4 regions of the Shewanella maritima genome follow, and region 2 is predicted to be linked to each of the others. Evidence: predicted binding sites of a transcription regulator. Region 2 holds the regulator's gene; each other region holds the start of a gene.

Region 1 (3,389 bases), 390 kb from region 2:
TTTAAGCTTGCCAGTCTTGGTGGTAAAACTCAGTTTAGCGACCGCCGCTTTTTCTCAGAGCCTGCTGTCGCACAAACCATGGTCACCACAGCGCAGCAAGTGAATAAAAACGGTAAAACATTTAGAACGACCCAGAACATCCCATACGATGCCATTGTGATCGGCAGCGGCCACCGTCCTCACCCGCTCGACAAGACACGTGACGACAAGTTCTTCGTAGTACAAGACCGTAACGTCAATACCAAGTCATTTAATGGCAGAGCGCATAAAGTACCTGAACCACTAATGCTCAGTGACTTATACAATGCCACTAAAGCTGCGCCAGCGTCTGAAACCGACTACTTCCGCTTTGCCAATAAGCGTGGCTGGTACTACAGCCTACCGCGCACTGGCGAGAAAAGTTTATCTGCAGCCGTCGTAGCGAAAGGTCGAGTGTTCTTCACCACTTATGTACCAGGCGACTATACCGACCAAGAGCAGTGTATGACCACAGGTAAAGGCTATCTGTATGGTTTCGATTTACACCATGGCAGACGCGCCTATAAGAGCGAGTCTTATGAAACGGGTGAAGGCATTCCCGACACGCCAAAAATCGTGGTGCCAAAAGGTGGCAACAGCATGTACTTAATCGGCATTGGTCTTGCCGCTGAGCGTATGCAAAAAGCCGATGATTTTGATGATGGCTGCGCTGAGGGCGACGAAAGCTGTATTGGCAGCGGCCTTAATATGAACCGCATTTACTTCCACTCAGCGAACTAGCCGTTAGCGATAATGCTGAATGCTAGCAGTAGTCATAACAAAAAACCGAAGCTCAAGGGCTTCGGTTTTTTATGCATTGAATTCTCGTATAGTCAATAGGGCTAATTTACAGATCTAACACCAACACCTTGGAATTACGTTGGAAGTTATACAGCTGCTTTTTCTTTGCGGGTAATTGCTCTACATCCACAATATTAAAGCCATGCTCTAAAAACCAATGAATACTACGAGTAGTCAAAGCAAATAAGCGCTCGTACCCGCGCAGCCTTGCCTGAGCGATAATATTGTTGAGCAGCACACTGCCTCTATCAGCATCACGATACTCAGGGTGAACTACAAGACAAGCAAACTCACCAGCATTGTCTTCCTCAAACGGATATAGTGCCGCACAGCCGATCACTAGGTTATCGCGTTCAATCAACATAAACTGCTCAATTTCCATCTCAAGCTGCTCACGGGAGCGACGCACCAGAATCCCCTGCTGCTCAAGTGGACGAATAAGGTTAAGCACGCCGCCAATATCGCTAATTGTCGCTCTACGGAGCTGCTCAGCGCTTTCTGTGACGATTTGCGTACCAATGCCTTCACGGGAGAATAATTCTTGTAGCAAGGCACCATCATCCAGGTAACTGACCAGGTGACAACGCGGCACGCCGCGACGACAGGCATCAATACTGGCCTTAACAAAGGCGTCACTGCAGGTACACGCAGCTTGTTGCTCACAGCGGCTGTCCAGCCAAGTCTGCGCTTCATTGGGCATCATCTCGGCTATCACTCGCCCTTGAGCGTCAATCAAGCCACTAGTTTGGCTAAAGCCTATCATCTTGTCGGCTTTAAGTTTCACGGCGACCTGAGTCGCAACTTCTTCTGCGGTGAGGTTAAAACTCTCACCTGTAACCGAAGCTGCAATCGGCCCCATTAGCACAATGTCGTTATCATCAAGTTGGCGGCGGATCCCTTGCGTATCAATCCGCCTAACTTTACCGGTAAGACAATAGTCAACGCCATCATCAATACCCAGTGGCTGAGCAATAATGAAATTACCGCTAACGACGTTAATCTGTGCGCCTTGCATCGGCGTGTTACCTAGGCTCATAGATAAACGCGCGGTGATATCAAACTGCGCCTCACCCGCGACCTGCTTAATCGTCTTTAAGCTCTCATCGTCGGTAATACGTATCGCATTGTGATAGTGCGGCTCAATCCCGGCACGCATTAGCCCTTCATCGATTTGCGGACGCGCGCCGTAAACCAGCACGATTTTAATCCCGACCGAATGCAACATGGCGACATCATTTAATATCGCTTTAAAGTGGCCATTAGCTATCGCCTCACCGCCTAACATGATGACAAATGTTTTGCCCCTATGTGCATTCACATAAGGAGCTGAATGACGAAAGCTGTCGACCAGCTCAGTGGTTCTCAATTTATTTACCCTTAGCCGCATAAGCTGAATAGATACCTAGTTAAAACGCATAATATTTCATTTATATTTATTTGGAAAGAATTTTTATCTAACTAAGGATTATTATTACAGTAGACTATTAAGATATAATTACGGGATAGGCAGAGGTTGAGGAAAAGCACTAAAGCCCAAGTAATTATTGACGATGCGAGGATATTGACCGCAACTAACTTAGCCTATAATTCGAGATAGCTAAGTCAAACCAAGATTGAATAATAATTCAATTACACCAACTATATTTGCCAAGAATGAGTCGCCAGCGGTGCACTCGGCTCAATGCCAGCGGCTTAATGAAGATGAGAGCCCTGCATTGAGTGAAACTTGAAAGCCCGACTGGCGGATACTAATCCAGAGCAGAGTTTCACTGCATGTCAAATTTTGGGCAAAAAAAAGCCTCCATGAAGGAGGCTTTTAAAAGAGTAAAATCAATTACTTGATTTTAGCTTCTTTGTACATAACGTGCTTACGAACAACTGGATCAAATTTCTTGATTTCCATTTTTTCTGGCATGTTACGCTTGTTCTTTTCAGTCGTGTAGAAATGACCAGTGTTAGCGCTAGATACTAACTTGATCTTCTCGCGGTTACCTTTAGATTTAGCCATTTTCTATTATACCTTTTCGCCACGTGCACGAAGTTCTTTAACTACAACTTCAATGCCTTTCTTGTCGATGATACGAATACCTTTAGTAGAAACGCGTAGTTGAACAAAACGCTTTTCTTCTTCTAACCAAAAACGGTGGTTTTGTAGGTTAGGTAAAAAACGACGACGAGTCGCGTTTTTAGCGTGCGAACGGTTGTTACCAACCATTGGCTTCTTGCCAGTTACTTGGCATACTCTTGACATGTCAATCTTCTCCAAAACAATTTTTTAACGCTCGAGCATTAATGTACCTCGTATGGCCGTCGCCCGAGGCACAAAGAGGGCGCATTTTATACACGATATGTCGTGTAAGATCAAGCAATCTTTATTAAATCCATCCACGCTCAGCGAACGAGACTACCTGTAGATCCCCTACAACCATATGATCTAGTAGAGAAACATCGATAGTTTCCAATGCATTTTTTATCCGCCTAGTTATTCGCCGATCAGCTTCACTAGGCTCTGCAATGCCTGACGGGTGGTTATGGCACACAATCACAGCTGCTGCGTTTTTTTCCAGCAC
Region 2 (3,389 bases):
GGTGGCCACGGTTTGTTTCATCAGCGAGAGTTAAGTGCAGAGCAAGCTATGATGCAGGTAAATATGATCACATTGACCAACCTGACACACCTTTACTTACAAGGCATGGTCGAGCGTAATTACGGCAAGGTTTTAAATGTGTCTTCAACCGCATCGTTTATCCCTGGGCCGCTTCAGGCGGTGTACTACGCAACGAAAGCCTATGTAACCTCGTTCTCACAGGCATTGGCGGAAGAGGTTAAAGCAAACAATATTACTGTGACAGCACTTTGCCCTGGTGCGGTTGCCACTGGCTTTGTTAAAGCTGGTGATCTTGAAGGAGTGGAGATTTTTGATAAAGCTAAAACTCCACGCTCGGTAGCTGAATGTGGCTATCACGCTATGCAGCAAGGTGAGTTGGTGGCCTTTAATGAGTCATCACTTAAGTTCATGCTCAACTGGATTATGCCACTCCTGCCTCGCAAGCTTGTGCTTAAGTTTTCGCGTCAGGCAATGGAAAAGTCGAGTTAATATATCAGCTAACCGTGGAGCTAACTGCAATGAAAACAGCCAGTAAATTTAATATACCGAGTAATTGGTTGGTGCTATTTAACGATTTAGGGCTTGAGCTTGAGCAAATTCTTGCATTCAGTCAACTCCCTGCTGGTTTGTTTAAAAGGTCAAAGGTGCAGCTAACGCCTGAGCAGTACTTTCAATTATGGATTGGGATCGAGGCTGCCGCAGAGGCCGCTAATATCGATATTGCACTCAAGTTTGCCGAGGTTATGAGTTTTGAGCAGTTTGATGCACCAATTTTTGCTGCGATTTGCAGCCCTAATCTCAATGCCGCAGCCAGCCGGCTAAAGCAATTTAAACCGCTAATAGGGCCGATGATTTTGGACATAGAGCAAACAGCGCAATATACAGAGCTATCAACACGCTGTTATGGCCATAGTGGTAAGCTGCCTAAGGTACTGAGTTTAGTTGAGCTGGTGTTTTTTACTCAGCTTACCAGGCTAGCGACGCGCCAGCACATTAAACCAATTGATATAGTCGTGCCTGAGCAATTGGATGATATGCAGCCTTACGAAGATTATTTTGGCTGCAGTATTCGCCAAGGTGTGCAAACCGCGATTAAGTTCAGCGCCAGCGATGCTAAGGCGCCGTTTTTAACCAGTAACGAAACCATGTTGCACATGTACGAGCAAGGGTTAGTTGAACAGTTAGAGGCTATCGGCGCAAAGGACTCAACTTCTAGTCTGGTATTTAGTTGCTTGCTTGATTTGTTGCCTCAAGGGAAATCAGCCATTGATGATGTTGCAGCAGAGCTGGCAATGAGCAAGCGCACTTTGCAGCGAAAATTAACCGAGCAAGATTCAAGTTATCAGTTGGTGCTTAAACAGGTACGCCAACACTTAGCCGATTATTATTTGGAGCAAACAGACTTGCCGTTAATCGAAATTTCGTTCTTGCTTGGGTTTAAAGAGTCGAACTCATTTATTCGGGCATACAGTGGTTGGAGTGGAGTATCGCCAGCGAGAACTCGGCATTAGTTGATACTCTTTCCTGCGTTAGAAACTAAAAAGCCACCTTGGCTAGACTCACTTAGACTAGAGTAGGGTGGCTTTCTCAATTGTGTTCAGACTTACTCGCTGTAGTTAAACAGTGATTTAACCGTCTCTAGCGTGTCATCAATGGTGGTGATATTTGATGGTGAGATGAAGATGGTGTCGTCACCAGCAATCGTCCCCAAAATACCTTCTGGCTTACCGATGGAGTCTAATAGGCGTGCGATTAGCTGCGCTGCACCTGGGCTGGTGCGTACTACAATCATCGCCTGGTTGTGGTCAACATCGAGCACTAGGTTTTTAAGCGGGCTACCGGCCGTTGGTACACCTAATTCTGCTGGTAAGCAGTAAACCATTTCTTGCTTAGCGTTACGTGTGCGTACAGCGCCAAACTTACTTAGCATGCGCGATACTTTAGATTGGTTTATGTTGCTGAATCCTTCCGCCTGAAGTGCGTTAACAATTTCACTCTGGCTACCAAAGCGTTCTTCTTTAAGGATCGCTTTAAAGGTCCTTACCAATTCATCCTGATTTTTGGTTGCTGGCATAATGTTAGTTTCTTCTTATGATTGTTATTCAAAAAACCGCTGTATTTTGAATAGAAATTGCATCAAAGTCAAGAATACCCCTTTGTTGGTGAATAAAAATTCACTGATTTAACTAAAGTGTGACAAGCGTTTGCGTGTGCAGTACACCTTTGTCGCAAAAATGCGTTACAAAGTGGACTAATTCTCAGTCAGCCTGCGTCACATGACGTAGATCATCTTTTGCCTTTGTATGTCTTGCTAGACTTGCGCCCCGTCATTTTTTGCAAGTTAACAAATCAAGGTAAAGACATATGTCAACGCAAACCCCTTCAGTGTTTTCGCGAGCTTGGTCTCGATGGATGGCTGTTCCGCTTTGGATGCAAATTCTTATTGGTATGACGCTAGGTATTGCTGTTGGTGTCGGGCTTGGAGAAAGTGCAACTTACCTAAAGCCGATAGGAACTATCTTTGTTAACACTATTAAGATGCTTATTGTGCCGCTGGTGTTCTGCTCGTTAATTGTTGGTGTGACCTCCATGCAAGACACCGCCAAAATGGGACGGATTGGTTTCAAATCTTTCGTGTTCTACCTTGGCACGACCGCGTTCGCAATGACAATTGGCTTACTTGTGGGGCATATTTTGCAGCCAGGAGCTGGGCTAGATTTAGTGCAATCGGGCGTTGATGAAACCGTAAAGCAAGCGCCGTCGTTGATGGAAACCTTGATTAACATAGTGCCGACTAACCCTGTTGCTGCACTGGCTAGTGGTCAAATTCTGCAGGTGATTGTATTTGCGGTTGCGTTAGGTATTGCGTTAGTGCTGATTGGCGAGCGTGGTCAGCCAGCGATTAAAGTATTCGAAAGTCTAGCTGAAGCTATGTTCAAGCTAACTGACATGGTGATGAAGCTAGCGCCATATGGTGTGTTTGGTTTAATGGCTTGGGTTGCTGGAGAGTATGGTCTAGACATGTTACTTCCACTGATTAAAGTTATCGCTGCAGTTTACATTGGCTGTGTTTTACATATCGTAGGTTTTTACAGCGCTGCATTAGTCTTACTGGGTAAGCTCAACCCAGTGCACTTTTTCAAAGGCATTAGCAATGCCATTGTTGTGGCTTACACCACTTCAAGTTCGGCAGGCTCGCTGCCAGCTAGTATGAAGTGTGCTAATGAGCTTGGCGTAAATAAGAAGATCTCTAGTTTCGTATTGCCGCTAGGAACTACCATCAATATGGATGGCACCGCGCTGTATCAAGGCGTGACCGCTTTGTTTGTCGCTCAGGCTTTTGGTATTGATCTAACCTGGGTTGATTA
Region 3 (3,389 bases), 1.9 Mb from region 2:
AGCTTGTATACCAGTTTGTGGCAGATCAGTGACATCTTTAAAATGCTCAAAGGCATCGTTTTTGTGGTCATAGCGATTAATACCATCGCTTAAGGTACTCAGCCAGAGTCGTCCGCTCTTACTGTAGTAAAGGTGGCTTATGTGGTTGGCTGATGGGCCCGAGTTGCCATTTTTTAAATAGACTTTGATTTCAGCGCCATTGTAACGATTTAGCCCTGCTTGCGTCGCGACCCACAAATAGCCACTTTGATCTGTAACTAGATCGTTGACTGTATTCATCGATAAACCGTGCTCAGCTGCTAGGGTTTCAAACTGTATAGATGCGGCAACTTGACCACTCAAAGCAAGAGTGGCCAACAAGGTTAAACAAAGTTGGCTGAGGGAGTTTACAAGCGCTTTCAAGCACAATTCCTATTTCAGTAAAAGGTATTAACGATACTGAAATAAGTGTAGGTGGAATTTGAATAATTGCGAGAAAATCAATGAAATACAAAAGGAGCACCGAAGTGCTCCTTTTAAGGTTTTAGGCTCTGCGCAAAGCCGCTTGTTAGGTCAGGTTTTATACCAATAGGTGACCCATTAGGGCAATCACAGGTAGGGTGACCAGAGTACGTAGGATAAATACCATAAATAACTCGAAGAAGTTAACCGGGATCTTACTACCAATCAGTAGCGCACCCACTTCACTCATATAAATCAGCTGAGTGACTGATAGCGCAGCAATCACAAAGCGAGTGAGATCTGACTCAATTGAGCTTGCAAGAATTGACGGAATGAACATATCCGCAAACCCCACCACAATCGTTTGCGAGGCAGCACTTGCTTCAGGGATTTGCAATAGCTCTAGCAGCGGAATAAATGGCATGCCTAGGTAGGTAAAGATTGGCGTATGTTCAGCTAGAATCAATGCAACTGTACCAATCGCCATGACAACAGGGATAACGCCAAAGACCATATCAATGGCATTCTTCGAACCTTCAGATAAAAGTTGTTTCACGCCGCCCGCTTTCTCTGCGCGTTTTAGCGCTAGACCAAAGCCCCAACTAAAAATTCCATGTTCGGTAGGAATGCTTTCGCTATCTTGTTTGGCTTCACTACCATCGATGTATTCATCTTTCTTCCAAGACAGAGGTGGCAGCTTAGGTACTATGATCGCAGCAATAATACCGGCTAAACAGACAGTTATGTAAAAAGGTACGAATAAGTGCTCAAGCTTAACTTGTGAAATTACTACCAGACTAAAGGTAATGGATACCGCCGAGAAAGAGGTACCGATTACAGCAGCTTCTCTTTGAGTGTAGAAGTTTGTTTCGTATTGCTTATTGGTCATCAAAATACCAACACTGCCATCGCCTAACCATGAAGCCATACAGTTAACCGCACTACGACCCGGAAGATTAAATACCGGGCGCATGATTTTGGTTAGCAAAGTGCCAAAAAACTCTAGCAAGCCAAAGTTGAGCAGTAGTGGGAGTAACATACCTGCAAAGATAAATACTGAGAAGAGTGTTGGGATCAAGTCGTTTAGTACAAATCCACCTGTTGCCCCCGAAATGATTGGTTCAGGGCCAATCTGAAATTGTGCCATCACAATGAAAATAGCACCGAAAACACGTACTACGCTCCAAAATGGCGATACGTTAAGTAAGGTATTGAGAAAGTGGCTTTGAGTGACTTGTTTCGGTTGGCTGACTTTCACAACTATAGTGACTAAAGCCATTAACACGACAATGCCAGTTGCAATGGCTGGAATGATATCGCCAAAGTAGGCTTGCACACCTTTTGACAATACTGCAATTGGAATCGTGATTGCATCGTTATGACTAATCGGTGTCATAAATAATAACAGACCTATGATTGATGGGATCAAAAAGGTCAGTATGGTTTTTAAACTGTGTTGTTGTTTTTGTGTGGTCACTTTATTTGGCCTTTGTTCTTAAGTGCAACTGAGGTTGCGTTTAGCTTGCCGTCGCAGTTAGGTAGGAGTTCCTTCCCATAAGGGCGCAAGATTACTCTCAATATAGTTTGAAGTAAAATGATTAGTGGTTTGAATATTTATTTGCTTAAAGTGATTAGTTATTTTGCTGTCTGGTTCACATATTAAAATATATAACAATCAATGTGTTAAATAAATGTTTACCACTGGTTTGTGGGTGTTTTGTTTGGTGTGAGATGTATGTTACTTGGTGGGGCGTTATTTTTTTGTTTTGAGCATGTCAGTTCCAGTTGCCACATCATGGAACTTAGAATGAAATTAATAACGAGTATAGCCAGTAGTATAATTACTGAACGAAAAACTGATTAACTTTACGTGAAAGCAAGAGGCAGCCCCATTTTTTTTTGTTCAACTTGAGTTAAGCTAGAGTTGTTAAAAAATAAAAGCATACTGATGACACAACAAAAAAGAATTTCAAATCTAGCATTTCGCTTCGGTGCCCTAGGGATATTTGGGATTGCACTAGGATGGGCTATTGCCATTTTGATTGAGGTCGACAGTCTGTTGCATATCCCTGAGTTTATGGCGCGCACCAGTTTAAGCGAGCTGGGTACCTACTCAAAATCGCCTGCAGCGGTTTTTTTAAATGGTGGATTATTTTTTGGTAGTTTAAGTGTTGCTCTAAGCTGTTTACTGGCATTGCAATTATCAAAAGGCGTCGCTCACGGCGTCTTTTGGTTTGCTTTAGCTTTGCAGTTTATCACGTTAGCCGCTACGGGTTTGTTCCCTATGAATGTGCACCACCTGCATATGAATGCGGTATTTGCTTATCTTTGTTCAGGCGTTTTATTAGCGGTGAGTTTATTGAGTGTTAGCAAATACTTATCGCCGAAGCTGATGTGGTTAGCTAGAGTTATTGCGTTTTGGGTGGTTGTTGCCCATGTCGCTTTATTGGTTATCCCACAATACATTGAAATGTCGCAGTCAAAACCACTGCTTAATTACCTTATCGTTGTCGACCAAATCACGTCTATCTCACCAAAACCTGAGATTTGGTGGCAAGCCATGACTTACTGGAGTAGTTTGGCGTGTGTAGTTACTACAGCAATTATTAAACTAAATGCTGTGCGCAGCAGTTATCGCTAATCGCTGCGCACACAGTTATGTTGAAATATCCCTAGCTTGTTTGCGAAGTCATACCAGCTTGCCCAAACCAATAACCATTGCAATCTAATTGAGTGTTTTGATTTATGCCCAACTCATGGGATTGAAGCTCGTCAGCTTTTGAGATCGCCGGTGCTGCAAGCTGCTCAAATGCCTGTTCAGCAATGACAAGATCATCAATGCTTCTTGCTGATAAACGCCAATAGTCGATACCCATTTGCTTCATATCATCCAATTCAGATAACAAGTTGATGCACCTGGCTGATTGAGTTTGAATGCCATTGAGCCT
Region 4 (3,389 bases), 1.7 Mb from region 2:
GAGTTTTCAGCACGCTCGATTTTAGAGCGCAGTAGCTCTTCATTGACTGGCAGCGAGGTAAATCCGTGCCCCGATTCAATGGCAATGCTATGCAAGGCATCATAATCAGAGGCGCGTATTGGCCGAATGATTAACATTTTAATCTCCTAAAGGTGCTGACAAACTGTGGTTTGTCAGCACTAAGACAACAAGTTTAAAAACAATAAACTTGTTTTATCCCGCCACGACTTTAGCTACTGCACGTTCAAAACGTGCTAAGCCTTCTTTGATATCAGCTTCTGGGATAACCAGTGAAGGAGTAAAACGAACAACATTTGCACCAGCAACTAGGCTCATTAAGCCTTCAGCTACTGAAGCAACTAGGAAGTCTCGTGCACGGCCGTTGTACTTGTCATTAAGTACTGCTCCAAGTAATAAACCTTTACCGCGCACTTCACTAAATACATCGTACTTAGCATTAATTTCAGCTAGACCGTCGCGGAAGAGTTGCTCACGCTGTTTAACACCAGCAAGTACGTCATCAGTGTTAACCACGTCCATAACCGCATTACCGATAGCACAAGCTAGCGGGTTACCGCCGTATGTAGAACCGTGAGTACCTACTTTAAGGTGCTTAGCCACTTTTTCGGTCGTTAGCATAGCTGCGATTGGGAAACCGCCACCAAGCGCTTTAGCACTAGTTAGGATGTCTGGTACGATTTCAGTCCCCATGTAGGCATACAAGTCACCGGTACGGCCAATACCCGTTTGCACTTCATCGAATATAACCAATGCATTGTGCTTGTCTGCAAGCTCGCGAACCGCTTTTAGGAATTCTGGGTCACCATTAATGATGCCGCCCTCTCCTTGCAGAGGTTCAAGCATAATGGCACAGGTTTTATCAGAGATTGTCGCTTCTAATGCGGCAATGTCATTGAATGGAATGTGAGTAACGCTTTGTGGCTTAGGACCAAAACCGTCTGAATATGCAGCTTGACCACCAACGGTTACCGTAAAGAAGGTGCGACCGTGGAACGCTTTATCAAACGCGATAATTTGATCTTTTTGCTCACCAAAGTTATCTAGCGCGTAACGGCGTGCAAGTTTTAGCGCAGCTTCGTTTGCTTCTGCACCAGAGTTAGCGAAGTATACGCGCTCAGCAAATGTAGAGTTAACTAACTTAGTTGCTAGCTCAAGCGCAGGCTCGTTAGTCATTACGTTAGATAGGTGCCAAAGCTTCTCACCTTGATCTTTCAACGCTGCAACGAGAGATGGATGACAGTGGCCTAAACAATTAACTGCGATACCGCCAGCGAAGTCGACAAACTCTTTGCCTTCCTGATCCCAAACTCGGCTACCTTCACCACGAACAGGGATTACCGCCGCTGGCGCATAATTAGGCACCATGACTTCATCAAATTGGGCTCGAGTTAAGTTCATTTCAACACTCATCGCTTGTTTTCCTTTTTAGTTAACCGGGGCGCTTAGGCCACCTAAGGCGCTATTTTCTTTATTTTATGTTAGTGAAATAGCGTATGCTTGTTTAATTATCTGAACATTATTAGCGAAAATGTGATCAAAATGCCAGTAATCGACAACTAACTAATGAGACGCTGGCCTAAAAAATGAATAAAGATTGGCAATTTGATGCATACGAAGCGCTTAAATGTAGGTTTTATAGAATAAATAGTCACAAAAAAAGTTGTTTCGACATATTTTGTGTAGCTATTCACCAAAAGTGCATAACTACACATTAACTAATGACCTAAATTAGTGCAAATAACTGCATATTGCAGTTATTTTAACCAGCTTTCGCGAGCATGTTGAAGCTATCTGGCATCCTGCTGTCAACGAGTTACTATCTAGAGAACACTATGACTATTATCCAAGAGTACAAACAATAGCAGTAAGGGATTAAGTTAGCCTGAAACCTTAAAATGTCGCAGAAGCTGCAATGTTGCGAAGTAGGAATGTCCGCGTTATTGGTTTTTTTACAATAAATCTAGCTTGCGGAAGTTTTGCGCTTTTAAACGCAAAATTTCTTGCTCTGAGAATTGATAGTAATCAAACATAACTCGCCGCTCTGCGGGCTCTATCATGTTGATTTCACTTAGTAGATAAACTTTGGCAAAGCTACTCGCTTTGGCAACAATCTGCGCCTCTACCGATAAATCACTAAAGTGATAAGCCTCATCGAGCTCTTTGAGAATGTTAGTCAGCGGACTATCTTTAAACTCAAGTAACTCAAGTAATTGCCAGTTTAGTGAATGTCCATGAGTTAACACCTGCTCATAAACCTTTTGCGAGGGGAACTCGGTCGCCATTACGGCATCATAGACTTCTTTATCTCGCTCCTGACTCGCTTCTCTTAACCACCCCCCCAAGTTTTGTCATATATGCTGATACTGTTATTAAGAATGACCGCTGTGCCCATTTGATACATCAAGGCACTACTATAAATCAAGCTAACGTCCTTCTCATGTAACTGAGCAAGCGCTTGGGCAGCGATGGCCGTGACCATGCTATAACGCCACAATTTACGCGTGGTCCACAATAAATTGGCATTACCTGATGGTAACCAATTACGCAAACTAAAATACGGAATCAACAAACGCAGATTCTCAATACCGATATAGTTCAGCACTAACTTTAAATCTGTAACCTGTACATCAGATGTTTTAGGACGACGATGTTTTGAGGCGGGGCTGTTGATCATGGTTACCAGATCGCGAGATAACCAGCTTAGGTTAGCGATTAGCGGACGCATGCGATTAAGGTTTGGATCGCTGGCAAGTATCTGCTCGATTAGCAATATTTGGCTTTCTTCAAGCTTGCTATTTTCAAGCACAAGTTCAGGTGACGCAAGTTGGTGCTCAATGGCATTGTTAACTGTGCTAGTTAGCTGCGCAGAAACTGCTTTGTAGATTTGCTGTGATTTTGCTTGCTGCTCAACTCGCAAGCGTATCGCCTGGCGCTCTATTTCAAGCTTATTGGCGTCGTTTTCAGCTTGTGCATCGAAGCTATCAACTATTGTATTTGCTTTTTGTTTACCAACAATGATCTTTTGATAGTGGCGTTGCTCCACTTCTATCACTTTGCCAGGCTTAACTCCACCTGCTACCGAAATTGCCACTCACTTGTCCTAAATCTAACTACGTAATAATGTCTGCGTTATACACAATATAGCACTAAGGCTTCCCGAAAGAAGCCTTAGCAGTCAGTTGATTTGAGTTATTTCAACTCTTGCTCAAATAGCTTGTAAATACGGCGATATTCGTCCAACCAACTTGAGGCTTGCTTAAACCCATGAGGTTCAACCGGATAAATGGCCGTTTCAAACATTGGCTTTTCCAATTCTATTAAGCGTTGTACTAGGCGCACACTGTCTTGGAAGAACACGTTATCGTCTA

What was found. Region 2 encodes ArgR, which controls arginine synthesis, uptake and breakdown. Its sites were predicted from a motif close to ANTGAATANNTATTCANT; they were not measured.
Region 1: argA (amino-acid N-acetyltransferase) is a predicted target of ArgR. The motif match lies at 2,432-2,449, and genes of this name have one in related genera.
Region 3: EXU30_RS05340 (YjiH family protein) is a predicted target of ArgR. The motif match lies at 2,047-2,064, and genes of this name have one in related genera.
Region 4: EXU30_RS06475 (aspartate aminotransferase family protein) is a predicted target of ArgR. The motif match lies at 1,657-1,674, and genes of this name have one in related genera.

What each region holds. Positions count from the first base shown of each region.
Region 1 covers NZ_CP036200.1:2,827,500-2,830,888, reverse strand. The annotation lists gene EXU30_RS12160 (pilus assembly protein) at 1-759, shown strand, start outside; gene argA (amino-acid N-acetyltransferase) at 866-2,185, opposite strand; gene rpmG (50S ribosomal protein L33) at 2,654-2,827, opposite strand; gene rpmB (50S ribosomal protein L28) at 2,834-3,070, opposite strand; gene radC (RadC family protein) at 3,195-3,389, opposite strand, start outside.
Region 2 covers NZ_CP036200.1:3,215,163-3,218,551, forward strand. The annotation lists gene EXU30_RS13760 (SDR family NAD(P)-dependent oxidoreductase) at 1-510, shown strand, start outside; gene EXU30_RS13765 (AraC family transcriptional regulator) at 540-1,532, shown strand; gene argR (transcriptional regulator ArgR) at 1,625-2,095, opposite strand; gene EXU30_RS13775 (dicarboxylate/amino acid:cation symporter) at 2,386-3,389, shown strand, end outside.
Region 3 covers NZ_CP036200.1:1,266,757-1,270,145, reverse strand. The annotation lists gene EXU30_RS05345 (two-component regulator propeller domain-containing protein) at 1-402, opposite strand, end outside; gene EXU30_RS05340 (YjiH family protein) at 560-1,837, opposite strand; gene EXU30_RS05335 (hypothetical protein) at 2,390-3,082, shown strand; gene EXU30_RS05330 (U32 family peptidase) at 3,114-3,389, opposite strand, start outside.
Region 4 covers NZ_CP036200.1:1,509,118-1,512,506, forward strand. The annotation lists gene astA (arginine N-succinyltransferase) at 1-137, opposite strand, end outside; gene EXU30_RS06475 (aspartate aminotransferase family protein) at 214-1,431, opposite strand; partial or broken gene EXU30_RS06480 (HDOD domain-containing protein) at 1,971-3,112, opposite strand; gene EXU30_RS06485 (S9 family peptidase) at 3,211-3,389, opposite strand, start outside.